2 regions of the Streptomyces sp. WMMC1477 genome follow, and region 1 is predicted to be linked to the other one. Evidence: riboswitches for the same ligand, from Rfam matches in the RefSeq annotation. Region 1 holds a riboswitch; the other holds the start of a gene.

What was found. A riboswitch is a leader RNA that binds a small molecule or an ion and turns the genes downstream of it on or off. The one in region 1 is predicted to bind S-adenosylmethionine.
Region 2: linked by a shared signal. The riboswitch ahead of thrC (threonine synthase) and the one ahead of O7609_RS03990 (aminotransferase class V-fold PLP-dependent enzyme) in region 1 are both predicted to bind S-adenosylmethionine.

The regions. Positions count from the first base shown of each region.
Region 1 covers NZ_JAPZBD010000003.1:803,371-810,958, forward strand. The annotation lists gene O7609_RS03980 (hypothetical protein) at 1-133, opposite strand, end outside; gene O7609_RS03985 (Lrp/AsnC family transcriptional regulator) at 330-611, shown strand; partial or broken gene O7609_RS03990 (aminotransferase class V-fold PLP-dependent enzyme) at 648-1,997, opposite strand; SAM riboswitch class IV at 2,202-2,320, opposite strand; gene trpD (anthranilate phosphoribosyltransferase) at 2,372-3,436, opposite strand; gene qcrB (cytochrome bc1 complex cytochrome b subunit) at 3,584-5,221, opposite strand; gene qcrA (cytochrome bc1 complex Rieske iron-sulfur subunit) at 5,218-6,291, opposite strand; gene qcrC (cytochrome bc1 complex diheme cytochrome c subunit) at 6,288-7,112, opposite strand; gene ctaE (aa3-type cytochrome oxidase subunit III) at 7,182-7,588, opposite strand, start outside.
Region 2 covers NZ_JAPZBD010000003.1:2,077,621-2,085,208, reverse strand. The annotation lists gene O7609_RS09510 (DUF3263 domain-containing protein) at 1-27, shown strand, start outside; gene otsB (trehalose-phosphatase) at 38-886, shown strand; gene O7609_RS09500 (alpha,alpha-trehalose-phosphate synthase (UDP-forming)) at 873-2,342, opposite strand; gene O7609_RS09495 (glucosyl-3-phosphoglycerate synthase) at 2,523-3,482, opposite strand; SAM riboswitch class I at 3,665-3,820, shown strand; gene thrC (threonine synthase) at 3,838-5,154, shown strand; gene O7609_RS09485 (MoaD/ThiS family protein) at 5,242-5,523, shown strand; gene O7609_RS09480 (cold-shock protein) at 6,022-6,225, shown strand; gene groL (chaperonin GroEL) at 6,582-7,588, shown strand, end outside.

The DNA.
Region 1 (7,588 bases):
CCTTCGGCTCACCGGCCAGATCGAGGTGTACGTATTCGACGACCCTGCTGCTGCGCGTCACGTCGAAGCGGGTCAGGTTCCCGCACAGGGTGCAGCGCCAGCGCGTGTCGGCCGTCGGCTGAGGGACCGGCATGGTTCGTCCTCGACTTTCCCAGTTCGTCCGTTGGCTGCTCGCGGGCACGTCCTTGTGCGGGGCAGGTTCTCACCCGCAACCCTACGGCCTGCGAGCCACCGCGTGTGCGGAGTGGTCACGCCGTGGCCGAGCCGTCATCCGCGCGTGGGGCTAGAGTGAGCGGGCCCGCCCAGGCCACCGAGGGAGAGACGACGCCGTGATCACATCGATCGTGCTCATCAAGACCAGCACCGACGCGATCCCCGAGGTCGCCGAGCAGATCGCCGCGCTGGACGGCGTCAGCGAGGTCTACTCCGTGACCGGCGCGCACAACCTCATCGCCATGGTGCGGGTGGCACGGCACGACGACCTGGCCGACGTCATCCCCGGGCGGATCAGCAAGATTCCCGGGGTGCTCTCCACCGAAACCCACATCGCGTTCCGCACCTACTCCCAGCACGACCTGGAAGCGGCCTTCGCCATCGGCCTGGACGCCTGAGCCCGCGCCCCGGGAAGGGCGCGGGGAGCCGCGCGACCGACCGCTACGCGGCCGATACGCCGGACGAGCCCCGGCGCAGCAGCTCCGCGGCGGCCGTGAGGAACCGCTCGATGTGCTCCTGTGGCGTCCCCACACCGAAGCTCACCCGGACGGCCCCCAGCTCCCGTCCCCCCGCGCCCGGCTCGCCCCCCACTCCCCCGGCGCCGCGTCCCCGGCCCCGAGCAGGGCGCGCAGCAGCGGGTGCGCGCAGAACAGCCCGTCGCGCACCCCGATCCCGTACACGGAAGCGAGCGCGGCGGCGAAGTCGCGGCAGCTCCAGCCGTCGACGGTGAACGACACGACGCCCACGCGCTCGGCCCCGGGCCCGAAGAGCGAAAGCACCCGGATGCCCGGCAGCTCGGCCAGCCCGGCGCGCAGGCGCGCCAGGAGCCGCCGCTCCCGCTCCACGAGCCGGTCGAACCCCGCCTCCGTGAGCGCCCGGCACGCCGAGGCGATGGCGTACGCCCCGATGACGTTGGGCGAGCCCGCCTCGTGCCGGGCCGCCGTCGTGTGCCACTGCGCCGAGACGGAGCCGTCCGCAGCGCGCGCCACGGCACGGCTCGCCCCGCCGCCGGCCAGATACGGCTCGGCCGCGCGCAGCCAGTCCGCGCGCCCGGCCAGGACGCCGGCACCGAAGGGCGCGTAGAGCTTGTGGCCGGAGAAGGCCACGTAGTCGACGTCGAGCGCTCCGATGTCCACGGGGTGGTGCGGGGCGAGCTGGGCGGCGTCCAGGACGACGCGAGCGCCGTACCGGTGGGCGACGGCGGACAGCTCCGCGACGGGCCACAGCTCCCCCGTCACGTTGGACGCCCCCGTCACGCACACCAGCGCCGGCCCCGGCCCGGCACCGCGCAGCGCCTCCGCCAGGAGCCCCACCGCCTCCCGGGGGCTGCGCGGAACGTCCAGCCAGTGCGTGTCCCGGCCGCGCCAGGGCAGCAGCGCCGCATGGTGCTCGGAGGCGAAGACGAACACCCGGGTTCCCTCCGGCAGCGCGCCGGCCAGCAGGTTGAGGGAGTCCGTCGTGGAACGGGTGAACACGACCGCGTCGTCGGGGCGGCAGCCGAGGAACGCGCCCACGGTGGCACGGCTCTGCTCGAACAGCTCGGTGGAGAGCCGGGAGAGGTAGCCGGCGCCCCGGTGCACGCTGCCGTAGTAGGGGGCGTAGGAGGCGACGTCGTCCCAGACGCGCCGGAGGACGGGCGCGCTGGCCGCGTAGTCGAGGGCCGCGTAGGTGACCTGCTCGGCGCCGGGCACCCGGACGTCGGCGCCGAGCACGGGCAGCGGTGCGTCGCCCGGGGTGTCTCCACCGGTACGGAACGTGACGGAGGCAGGGGTGGCGAGGGACATGGGGATCTCCCAGGAAGGACGGGGTGGAGTAGGTTCCGGGCGCGGCCGGCCGACGTCGTGTGGACGGGCGTCGCGGGGGCCGGGGTCAGGGGACGCCCGACGAGCCCGACGCGGGACGCGTACCGTGCGGCTGTCGCTGCGGGGCCCGTGCGGACCCGGGGCACAACGGCCCTAACGCATTCGCTTGCTCATGGGGAACTCCCTCGACCGCGCTTGCCGCAGACCTTGCTGTCGTGCGGCCCGGTCATCACCCGGGGCACCCCGCCACGGTTGGAGGGTTGCCGGACAGCGGGCCGGGGCCTTCGTCGCTGTCACTCGTGACCTGCGCCGAGTATGCCACAGCCCCCGGGCCCGGCAGAGCCCTCCCCTCGGCCTCAGGCGCGGGTGGCCGCGGCCCAGCGGTGCAGGGCGGCCTGGGCGGCACCGGAGTCGATCGACTCCGCCGCCCGTGCCATCGCGCCGGGAAGCTGCTCGGCCAACGGGGCCTCACCCGGCGTCAGGGCCACCAGGGCGGCGGCGGAGTTGAGCACCACCGCGTCCCGCACGGGCCCGCGCTCGCCGTCCAGCAGCCTGCGCGCGACCTCCGCGTTGTGCGCCGCGTCCCCGCCCCGCAGCGCCTCCACCGGGACGAGGTCGAGCCCGACGTCCCGGGGGTCGAAGCTCTCCCGGCGCACCACGCCGTCGCGCACGACGTAGACGGCGGAGGTCGCCGTCACCGTCAGCTCGTCCAGGCCGTCGTCACCCCGGAACACCAGGGCCGAGGTGCCGCGCTCGGCGAGCACACCGGCGAGGATGGGCGCCATCCTGGCATCGGCCACGCCGGTCGCCTGCGCCCCCACCCGGGCCGGGTTGGTGAGCGGGCCGAGGAAGTTGAACGGCGTCGGCACGCCGAGCTCCCGGCGCGCGTTGGCGACGTGCCGCAGCGCGGGGTGGAACTTCACCGCGAAGCAGAAGGTGATCCCGGCCTCCTCCGCCACCTCGGCGACGCGTTCGGGGCTCAGGTCCAGGTTCACGCCCAGCTTCTCCAGGACGTCGGACGCCCCGCTGGCCGAGGAGGAGGCCCGGTTGCCGTGCTTGACGACCTTCGTGCCGGTGCCCGCCACCACGATGGCCGACATGGTGGAGATGTTGACCGTCTTCGCCTGGTCGCCCCCGGTGCCGACGATGTCCACCGTGGGGCCGGGTACGTCGATCGTCCTGGCGTGCTCGTACATCGTCCGGACCAGGCCCGCCACCTCGGCCACCGTCTCGCCCTTGGCCCGCAGGGCCACGGCGAAACCGGCGATCTGGGCGTCCGTCGCCTCCCCGCGCATGATCCGGTCCATCGCCCACGCCGTGTCCTCGGCGGTGAGGTCCTGGCCGGCGATCAGGGCGTTCAGGACGTTCCGCCACGAGCGGTCCGCCACGGTGTCGCCTGCGGCGGGGGTCACAGCGCTCATGGGCACGCTCCTGTCGAGTTCCGCGAGCGGCGTGCGGTGCGCGACGCCGCGATCACCCACACTAGCGGCCCGCGGGAAGGCCACAGGGCCCCGTCCACCGTCCGGACGAGGACGGCGAGCGGGGCCCTGCTGTGGCCGCTGCTGAGATCAGTGGTGCCCGTGTCCGGACATGATCTCCTGGTACTCCTTGGGCGTCGGCTTGGGGATCTGCGCGTGGGGGCCGAAGTAGCCCCGGCTGACGCGGATCCGCAGCCGCTCGACCGGACCGATCTTGCGCTTGACGCCGTTCTCGTCGACGGGCGGCGGCAGCTCGGCCGGCTTCATCTGCTCGTGCTGGGTGAGCAGGTGGAGCTGCTCCTGCGAGAGCGGCTCGTGCACCTCGACGAACTCACCGTGCGGCAGGCGCTTGATGATGCCGGTCTCGCGGCCGTGGAGCACCTTGTCCCGGTCCCGGCGCTGCAGGCCGAGACAGATGCGGCGCGTCGCGATGAACACCAGGACCGGCACCACGAAGAAGCCGATGCGGACGAACCAGGTGATCGAGTTGATCGACAGGTCGAAGAAGATCGCCCACAGGTCGTTGCCACCGCCGACCAGCATGACGAAGTACCAGCTGATCCAGGCGACGCCGAACGCGGTACGCGTCGGAGCGTTGCGCGGACGGTCCAGCAGGTGGTGTTCGCGCTTGTCCTTGGTGACCCAGGACTCGAAGAACGGGTACAGGGCGAGGCTGACCAGGACCAGCGGGAAGATCATCAACGGTACGAACACACCGAAGTTGATGGTGTGGCCCGTCGGGATGACCCACTCCCAGCCTGGCATCACGCGGATGAGGCCCTCGGAGAAGCCCATGTACCAGTCGGGTTGGGCGTTGGTGGACACCTGGTCCGGCCGGTAGGGCCCGATCACCCACACGGGGTTGATCTGGAACAGCGCGGAGATGAGCGCGATGATGCCGAAGACCAGGAAGAAGAAGCCGCCGGCCTTGGCGATGTACACCGGCATGAAGGGGAACCCGACGACGTTGGAGTTCGTGCGGCCGGGGCCGGGGTAATGGGTGTGCTTGTGGTAGACGAGCAGCAGGATGTGGGCCACGACGAGGCCCAGCATGATGCCCGGCAGCAGCAGCACGTGGATCGCGAAGAACCTCGGGATGATGTCCGTGCCCGGGAACTCGCCGCCGTAGAGGAACATCGCCAGGTAGGTGCCGACGACCGGGACGGCGAGGATGGCGCCGCTCATGAAGCGGATGCCGGTACCGGAGAGCAGGTCGTCCGGGAGCGAGTAGCCGGTGAAACCGGTGAACATGCCCAGGACGAACAGGAGGAAGCCGAACAGCCAGTTCAGCTCGCGCGGCTTGCGGAACGCTCCGGTGAAGAACACCCGCATCATGTGCACGAACATGGCGACGAGGAAGATCAGCGCCGCCCAGTGGTGGATCTGCCGGACGAGCAGACCACCGCGGACGTCGAAGCTGATCTCCAGTGTGGAGGCGAAGGCCTCCGACATCAGCACGCCCTGCATCGGCACGTAGGAGCCCTCGTAGTGGACCTCGGCCATGGAGGGCTTGAAGAACAGCGTCAGGTAGACGCCGGTCAGGATGATGATGATGAACGAGTAGAGCGCGATCTCGCCCAGGAGGAACGACCAGTGGTCCGGGAAGACCTTCCGGACGTTCTTCTTGGCGGCACCGTAGATGCCGAGTCGGCCGTCGGCCCAGTCCGCGATGCGCTCGCCCCGTGGGGCCTCCGGCCGGGGCCGGACGTTGTCGGCTGCGTTACTCATCCGCGCTCCCAGAAGCTCGGTCCGACGGGCTCGGCGAAGTCGTCCAGCGCCGTCAGGAATCCCTCGTCGTCCACCCCGATGCGCAGCTGCGGCAGCGGGTGGCCGGCGGGCCCGAAGATGACGCGCGCGCCGTCGGCGAGGTCGAACGTGGACTGGTGACAGGGGCACAGCACGTGGTGCGTCTGCTGCTCGTAGAGGCTGACCGGGCAGCCCACGTGGGTGCAGATCTTGGAGTACGCGACCACGCCCTCATAGGACCACTCGAGTTCCTGCTGGTCCTTGATGTCCTCCGGCTCCAGCCGGACGAGCATGAGCGCCGCCTTGGCGATCTCCCTCTGGAACTCGTGCGAGTCGTGCTCCAGCCCCTCGGGCATGGCGAAGGTCAGCGAGCCCACGGTGATGTCCTCGGGGCGCAGCGGCTCCGAGGTGTTCTCGTTGACGAGACGCTTGCCGCGCTGCCAGGCGGTGTGCCGCAGCTTGGTGCCCGGCGCCGGGCCGAGGCTGCCGAGCAGCACGACGCCGGAGAGCGGCACGAGGGCCAGCGCGCCGAACATGGTGTTGCGGAGCAGCCTGCGACGGCCGAACTGCGAGTCCTTGACGCCGACGGCGAGGTCGGCGAGGGCCGACTGCTTGACGGTGTCGTCCGCGCCGATCGGGTAGCGGTCCTGCACGATCTCGGCGCCGCTCATCAGCGTCCGGGACCAGTGCACGGTGGCGGCGCCGATGGCGAACAGCGCCACGCCCAGCGTCGTGCCCAGCGCGAAGTTCAGCGCGTTGATGTGGCCCAGCGGGAAGATGTAGACGAGCTTGTCGACCGGGATCATCGCGTAGGAGACGATGAAGCCGACCGTCGCCAGCATCGACAGGGTGAACAGCAGGGCCACGGTGCGCTCGGAGCGCTTGGCCGCGCGCTCGTCGATGTCCTGGATGCGCTCGTCGTGCGGCGGCAGTCCGGGGTCGGCGAACGGGTTGGTGTGTGCCGGCTCCGTCTCGGCCCCGTGGGGGTCCCGCGCGGAGGGCAGGTTCTTGTCGTCTGACACGTTCTCGTGTGGTCCAGTCTCGCTACTCATGACTTCCTGGCCTTAGCGTTCCGGGCCGCGATCCAGACGGTGATACCGACCAGGACGGGCAGACCGACGGCCCAGGCGAACAGACCCTCGGCGACGGGGCCGAAGCCACCGAGCTTGTACCCGCCCGGGGTCGCGGCCTCGGAGGAGTTGACCTTGGCCAGGTAGGCGATGATCTCCTTCTTCTCCTCGGTCGGGAGGACCGTGTCCGGGAAGGAGGGCATGTTCTGCGGGCCGGTCTGCATGGCCTCGTAGAGGTACTTCGGCTCGACGTCCGTGAGGTCCGGAGCGTACTTGCCGTCCGTCAGGGCGCCGCCCTCGCCGGTGAAGTTGTGGCACTGCGCGCAGTTCGTGCGGAACAGGACACCGCCGTTGGCGATCTCCTCGGCACTGAGCCCGGCGGGGTCGTACTGCTCCTTGGTCGGAACGGCGGGGCCGGGGCCGAGCGAGGCGACGTAGGCCGCGAGCTGGTCGATCTGGGCCTGCGTGTACATCACCGGCTTCGGGGGCGCCTGCTCACCCGGGGCCTGCATGGGCATGCGGCCGGTGCCGACCTGGAAGTCGACCGCGGCGGCGCCGACGCCGACGAGGCTCGGGCCGTCGCTGGTGCCCTGGCCACCGGTGCCGTGGCAGCTTGCGCAGCCGACGGCGTAGAGCTTCTCGCCCTCCTCGATGGCGAGGGACTGGGCGGCGGCCGTCTCATCGGCCTTCGCCTCGCCGGCGGGAGCGAACGCGGCGTACAGCCCCCCGGTGGCCGCCAGCGCGAAGAGTAGAACGACGATCGCCGCCAGCGGATGGCGCCGTCGTGCGGAGAGCTTTTTCACGGATTACCCCGGTGTCAGGATCTTCTGCGTCGATGTCTTTGGCTCTGCTGTGCCAGGCCCGCGGCCCGACTACTTGATCAGGTAGATCGTGGCGAAGAGGCCGATCCAGACGACGTCGACGAAGTGCCAGTAGTAGGACACGACGATGGCCGCGGTCGCCTGGTGGTGGGTGAACCGCCGCGCCATGTACGTCCTGCCGAGGACGAACAGGAACGCGATCAGGCCACCGGTGACATGGAGCCCGTGGAAGCCGGTGGTCATGTAGAACACCGAGCCGTAGGGGTCGGAGGAGAGGGACAGGCCCTCGTGCTTGACGAGCTCCACGTACTCCACGATCTGGCCGCCGATGAAGACGGCGCCCATCACGAACGTGATCACGAACCACGAACGGAGCTTCTTCACGTCCCCGCGCTCGGCCGCGAACACACCCATCTGACAGGTGAGTGAGGAGAGCACCAGGATGGTGGTGTTGGCCG
Region 2 (7,588 bases), 1.3 Mb from region 1:
AGAGACGCGCAGCGGCGGCGCCGGTAGGGTCACGGGCATGGTCCGCTTCGACGCGCACGCCATCACGCCCGCCGGGCGCACCGGCTTCGAGGCCATCCAGGCCGGTCCGGGCCGCTCGGTCGTCGCCTTCGACTTCGACGGCACCCTCGCCCCCATCGTCCCCGACCCGGCGGACGCCCGCCCCCACCCCGACGTGCTGCCCGCGCTGGTGCGGCTCGCGCCCCATGTGGCCGGGATCGCGGTCGTCACCGGGCGGCCCGCCGAGCTCGCCGTGCGGTACGGGGGCTTCGCCGACGTACCGGGCCTGGAGGGCCTCACCGTCCTGGGCGGCTACGGCGCCGAGCGCTGGGACGCCGCCACCGGCGAGGCCTCCACGCCGCCCCCCGACCCCGAGGTGGCCGCCGTCCGCGCCGAACTCCCCGGCCTCCTCGGGAGCCTGGCCCTGCCCGAAGGCGTCACCGTCGAGGACAAGGGGCTGGCCGTCGCCGTCCACACCCGGCGGTCCACCGATCCGGAGGGCGCGCTGGCCGTCCTGCGCGAGCCGCTGGCCGCCGTGGCCGAGCGGCACGGCCTGCACCTCGAACCGGGGCGCTGCGTCCTGGAGTTGCGTCCGCGCGGCATGGACAAGGGGCTGGCGCTCGCCGCCTATCTGGCGGAGCGGGGCGCGGGCCCCGCCCTCTACGCCGGCGACGACCTGGGGGATCTGGCGGCCTTCGCCGCGCTGGAGCGGCGGCGCGCCGAGGGGCTGCCGGTGCTCCTGGTCAGCGCCGCCCCCGAGGTGCCCGCGCTGGCCTCCCGGGCCGACGTCGTCGTCCCGGGGCCGGCGGGCGTCGCCGCGCTGCTGCGCTCGCTCGCGGAGCCGTGGGCGGCGCCTACGCCTCGCTGAGCGCGCGGAGTTGGGCGAGGAACCAGGCGCGCGGCGGCAGCGCCGTCGCGGCGGCGGCGAGCCGCTTGGTGGCCTGCGTGCGCGCCTCCGGCGCGACGGAGAGGGCCTCGTCCAGGGCCCGGGCCGTGGCGCCGACGTCGTAGGGGTTCACCAGCAGCGCGTCCTCGCCCAGTTCGGCGGCGGCCCCGGCCTCGCGGGAGAGGACGAGCGCGCAGCCGTGGTCGGAGACGACGGGCACCTCCTTGGCGACGAGGTTCATCCCGTCCCGGATCGGGTTGACCAGGGCCACGTCCGCCAGCCGGTACGCGGCCAGCGAGCGGGCGAAGTCGTCCTCGACGTGCAGCACCACCGGCGTCCAGCCGGCCGTGCCGAACTCGGCGTTGACCGCGTCCGCGAGGCGGGAGACCTCCGCCGTGTAGTCGCGGTAGACGGCGAGGTCCTGCCGGGAGGGGTAGGCGAAGGCCACGTGCACCACCCGCTCCCGCCAGTGCGGGAAATCGGTCAGCAGCCTGCGGTAGGCGTGCAGGCCGCGCACGATGTTCTTCGACAGCTCGGTGCGGTCCACCCGGACGATCGTGCGGCGGCCCTCGCCGATCCGCTCGCGCAGCGCGGCCATCCGCTCCTCGACGTCCGCCCGGTGGGCGCGTTCGCGCAGGAAGGCGGCGTCCGCGCCCAGCCCGTGCACGCCGACGCGGGTCGTGCGGCCCTCGTGGGTGATCAGCAGCTCGTCGTCCGCAGAGGCTTCCGCCGGCTCCACCGTCGCGCCCAGGACGTCGGCGCAGCAGGCGGCGAACGCCTCGGCCCAGCGCCGGGTGAGGAACGCGGCGCGGTCGGCGCCGAGGATGCCGCGCAGCACGGCCGTGGCGGCCGCGTCGGGGAGTATCCGGTAGTACGCGGTGGGGGCCCAGGGGGTGTGCGAGAAGTGGCCGGTCCGCAGGTCCGGCCGTAGCCGGCGCAGCAACTCGGGGACGAGCGCCAGGTGGTAGTCCTGGACGAGGACGACGGCGCCCTCGGCCGCCTCGTCGGCCAGCGCCCGGGCGAAGGCCGCGTTGTAGGCCTCGTAGGCGGCCCACCGCTCCTCGAAGCCGGTGTCGAACACCGGCTCCAGCGGCGTCTGGTAGAGCATGTGGTGGACGAACCAGAGCACCGAGTTGGCGATGCCGTTGTAGGCGTGGGCGAAGGTCTCGGCGGGGATGTCGAGCATCCGCACCCGCTGGCCGCCGGTGTCCTCCGCCGGCAGCAGCCCGTCGGCGCGCCGGACCGCCGCCCGGTCGCCCTCGCCGAGCGCGGCGCACACCCACACGGCGTCCGTCCCGGGGCCGACGGCCGAGAGCCCGGAGACGAGGCCGCCGCCGCCGCGTCTCGCGCCGAGCGAGCCGTCCTCGGCGAACGAGTAGGAGACCGGACCACGGTTGGAGGCGACCAGGACCTGGGACACGTGGGACGCAGCGACCATGCGGCGAGCGTATCCGCATCGGCCGCCGTTCAAACGGCCGTGCGGTTCCGCCCCCGCGAGGGGCGCGGGGAACCGCGCGACCGTCCGCGGCGGACCCGCGGTTCGCGACGCGCGTGCGGGGGCACCCCGTGTCCGGGCCGGGCCCGGTGCCGGGGGCTGCGCGACCGGGCGACGGGCGGCCTACGCGGCGTGGCGGGCGGCGGTGTACTCCGGGACCGTGCTCATCGGCGGCCGCTCCTCGGTGTCCACGGGATGCGTGCGGGGGACGAAGCCGCCGCCCTCCTCGCGGGCGAACTGGGTCAGCCCGGCGTGGGTGAGCGGCGCCCCCGCGATGCGCCGCTGCGCCGTGCGGTAGATGGCCGCCGCCATCCTGCCCAGGGCCTGGCCGTCCTGGTTGCGGTGCTTGCGGACGCCGACGTCGACCTGGGCGAGGGCGTCCAGCCCGACGGCGTGCAGGGAGTCCACCAGCAGCGCCAGCTCGACGCCGTAGCCGACGGGGAAGGGCAGCCGCTCCAGGAGCGAGCGCCGGGCGGCGTACTCCCCGCCGAGCGGCTGGACGAACCCGGCCAGCCGGGGCCAGTGCAGGTTGAGCACGGGCCGTGCCACCAACTCGGTGACGCGGCCGCCGCCCGCCGGGCTGTCCCCGAGCGGCCGGTCGTACATCCCCTTGACGAGGTGCAGCTCCGGGTCGGTGAGCAGTGGGCCGACGATGCCGGAGACGAAGGTGGAGCGGAAGTCCCGCAGATCGGCGTCGACGAAGCAGACGATCTCGCCGCTGGTGGCCAGGAGCGAGCGCCACAGCACCTCCCCCTTGCCGGGCACGGTCGGCACCCGGGGCAGCAGCGAGTCCCGGTGGACGACCTTGGCCCCGGCCGCCGCCGCCACGTCCCCGGTGCGGTCGCTGGAGCCGGAGTCGAGCACCACCAGCTCGTCGACGAGCGGGACCTCCCGCGTCATGAGTTCGGCACGGATCGTGGTCACGATGTCGCCGACGGTGGCCTCCTCGTTGAGCGCGGGGAGCACGACGCTCACGCTGCCGTGCGCCCCCGCCGCCCGCTTTGCGGCGAGCAGCCGCGCGAGCGGTCGGTCCGATGCGCTCCAGGAGCGCCGGTGCAGCCAGCTCTCGACCTCGTTCAGCACGTATCCGCCTCCAGCGATCAGCCGCGAACGCCTGCGTCTCGCGGTTCGGACGACCCCATCCACCCTCACGGCCGTCGGTTACAGTCTTGAACAGCGCACGTGACCTCCGCATGTCGGGGCACGTCGCGGACGGACCCGGCGCCCACCGGCGCCACCGACAAACACGCCGCCCGGCGTCATAGAGCTCATCCAGAGGGGCAGAGGGAACGGCCCGTAGAAGCCCCGGCAACCCTCCCGCGCGCGATTGCGTCATTCCGGTTCATTCCGGAGGCGAAGGCCGCCGTGGGGAAGGTGCCAATTCCGTCCCATGGCGAGAGCCGTCGTGGGGAAGATGAGGAGAAAGGGCCTCGCCTCCATGGCCGTGAACACGGTTTCAAGCACCGAATCCAACTCCGCCGCCGCTGTCGGCAGCGCCGCCGCGGGCGTCTCGCTCGGCCCCGCCGTGGCGCTGTCCTGTCGCGAGTGCGGCGAGCGTACCCCGCTGGGCCCCAGCTTCGCCTGTGTGGCCTGTTTCGGCCCGCTGGAGATCGCCTACGAGCTGCCCCGGGGTGACGCCGAGGCGCTGCGCCGGCGGATCGAGGCCGGTCCCGACAACATCTGGCGGTACGCGCCGCTGCTGCCCGTGCCCGCCGACGTCGCCGCCAAGCCGAACCTGAACCCGGGCTTCACCAAGCTCGTGCGCGCCGACAACCTGGCCAAGGAGCTGGGCGTCACCGGTGAGCTGCACGTCAAGGACGACTCCGGCAACCCCACGCACTCCTTCAAGGACCGCGTCGTGGCCATCGCCGTCGAGGCCGCCCGCGCCTTCGGCTTCACCACGCTCTCCTGTTCCTCCACCGGCAACCTGGCCGGCGCGGTCGGTGCCGCGGCGGCCCGCGCCGGGCTGCGGTCGTGCGTGTTCATCCCGCACGACCTGGAGCAGGGCAAGGTCGTCATGGCCGCCGTGTACGGGGGCGACCTCGTGGGCATCGAGGGCACCTACGACGACGTCAACCGGTTCTGCAGCGAGCTGATCGGCGACCCGGCCGGTGAGGGCTGGGGCTTCGTCAACGTCAATCTGCGCCCCTACTACGCCGAGGGCTCCAAGACGCTCGCGTACGAGATCTGCGAGCAGCTCGGCTGGCGGCTGCCGGACCAGATCGTCGTCCCGATCGCCTCCGGCTCCCAGCTCACCAAGATCGACAAGGGGCTGCGGGAGCTGGTCGAGCTGGGCCTCGTCGAGGACCGGCCGTACAGGATCTTCGGCGCCCAGGCCGAGGGCTGCTCCCCGGTCTCCCAGGCGTTCAAGGGCGGCCGCGACGTCGTCCGCCCGGTGCGGCCGGACACCATCGCCAAGTCGCTCGCCATCGGCAACCCCGCCGACGGCCCGTACGTGCTCGACATCGCCCGCCGCACCGGTGGCGCGGTGGAGGACGTGACGGACGAGCAGGTGGTCGACGCGATCAAGCTGCTGGCCCGCACCGAGGGCGTCTTCGCGGAGACGGCGGGCGGCGTGACCGTCGGCGTCACCCGCAAGCTGATCGAGAACGGCCTGCTCGACCCGGCGCTGACCACCGTCGTCCTCAACACCGGCGACGGCCTGAAGACGCTGGACGCCGTCGCGCCGACGACCGGCCCCAGCGCCGTCATCCGCCCTTCGCTGGACGCCTTCCGCGCCGCCGGCCTGGCGTGAGCCGCGTCCCGCGGCCCGTCTGACCCACGCCCTTACGACTCGGGTACCCGGGACCCGGTACCCACGACTCGCGAAAGTGATCCCACCATGAGCGTCAACGTCCGCATTCCCACCATCCTGCGCACCTACACGGGCGGCCAGGCCGAGGTCACCGCCGAGGGCGCCACCCTGGGGGAGGTGCTGGCCGACCTGGAGAAGAACCACGCCGGCATCAGCGCCCGGGTGCTGGACGACACGGGCAAGCTGCGCCGTTTCGTGAACGTGTACGTCAACGACGACGACGTCCGCTTCGCGGAGGGCCTCGCGACGCCGACCCCGGACGGTGTGGGCGTCTCCATCATCCCCGCCGTGGCCGGCGGCGCGGTCTGAGCGTCGGCGGTTCCTGCGACGGACGCACTGACGGTCCGTCACTTCGCCCTCGGCGTAAGTTCGTTGCGGCTCCGCCCCGTCCCCGGGGCGGAGCCGCGGCGTGTTCGCGGCCCTCCAGAGAGGCGGAAGCGGTCATTCCGGCTTCCGCGAAGCGGTAGGGTGAGATGCGAAACCCCCCTGACAGCACCCCGCATGACGGAGATTCATGCGGGAAGTTCTGCCTGCCACGGAAAGTGGCGCAGAAAGTTATGTCCGGTTGACTCCTGTTATGTCCTGCCGGGTCTGTCCCGGTTCATCGATGGATGGCCGCTATCGGGCGATCGGTTCTCCGTGGATTTCTCGTCTGATTGACCTGTTGCACAGGGCGTTCGTCCAGATACATTCAGCGGCGGTCGACGCGTTCCGGCGCACAGCACCCTCGCGACCCAGGGGGTGGACTCTGACCCGGGTCCGCGGAGTGCGGGCTCGTGCAAAGGGCCAGTAATAGGGGAGTTAGGAATGGCTCAGGGCACCGTCAAGTGGTTCAACGCGGAGAAGGGCTACGGCTTCATCGCGGTCGACGGTGGTGCGGACGTGTTCGTCCACTACAGCGCGATCCAGATGGACGGCTACCGCACCCTTGAGGAAGGGCAGCGGGTCGAGTTCGAGATCTCGCAGGGTCAGAAGGGGCCGCAGGCGGACATGGTCCGCCTGACCGCCTGAGCGACGACCGTCCACGCCACCTCCCGAAGGGCCCGGCCATGGCCGGGCCCTTCGGGCTTTCCGCATGCGTGCGCCGCGCTCCGCCGTGGGCGGTCCCGCCGCGTGATCCCGGTCGCCCCGGGTGTCGCGGAGGCCGGGACATCCGGCCCGGGGCAGGGCCCGGGCGCTTGCACTCACAGGGGGCGAGTGCTAATCATGGGGCTTAGCACTCTGCACATGAGAGTGACAACGTAGGACCGGTTCGGTGAGGTCCGCGCGGCCCGGCGGGAAGGAACGCCAGGTCGTGCAGGCCGTCCGTCGCGGGCGCCAGCGCGGTCCTGAAGCACTCCACCCCAGTCCTGGGAGGACCACTTCACATGGCCAAGATCATCGCGTTCGACGAGGAGGCGCGGCGCGGCCTCGAACGCGGCATGAACCAGCTCGCCGACGCCGTCAAGGTCACGCTTGGCCCCAAGGGTCGCAACGTCGTGCTGGAGAAGAAGTGGGGCGCCCCCACGATCACCAACGACGGTGTCTCCATCGCCAAGGAGATCGAGCTCGAGGACGCCTACGAGAAGATCGGCGCCGAGCTCGTCAAGGAGGTCGCGAAGAAGACGGACGACGTCGCCGGTGACGGCACGACGACCGCTACCGTCCTCGCCCAGGCGCTGGTCCGCGAGGGTCTGCGCAACGTGGCCGCCGGTGCCAATCCGATGGCCCTGAAGCGCGGTATCGAGGCCGCCACCGAGGCCGTCTCCGCCGCGCTGCTGGAGCAGGCCAAGGACGTGGAGACGAAGGAGCAGATCGCCTCCACCGCCTCCATCTCCGCCGCCGACGTCCAGATCGGCGAGCTGATCGCCGAGGCCATGGACAAGGTCGGCAAGGAAGGCGTCATCACCGTCGAGGAGTCCCAGACCTTCGGTCTGGAGCTGGAGCTCACCGAGGGTATGCGCTTCGACAAGGGCTACATCTCGGCGTACTTCGCGACCGACATGGAGCGTATGGAGACCGTCTACGACGACCCGTACATCCTGATCGCGAACTCCAAGGTCGGCAACGTCAAGGAGCTGCTGCCGCTCCTGGAGAAGGTCATGCAGTCGGGCAAGCCGCTGCTGATCATCGCCGAGGACGTCGAGGGCGAGGCCCTGTCCACGCTGATCGTCAACAAGATCCGCGGCACCTTCAAGTCCGTCGCCGTCAAGGCCCCGGGCTTCGGCGACCGCCGCAAGGCCATGCTCGGCGACATCGCCATCCTCACCGGTGGCCAGGTCATCTCCGAGGAGGTCGGCCTCAAGCTGGAGAACGCCGGTCTCGAGCTGCTCGGCCGCGCCCGCAAGGTCGTCGTCACCAAGGACGAGACCACCATCGTCGACGGTGCCGGCGA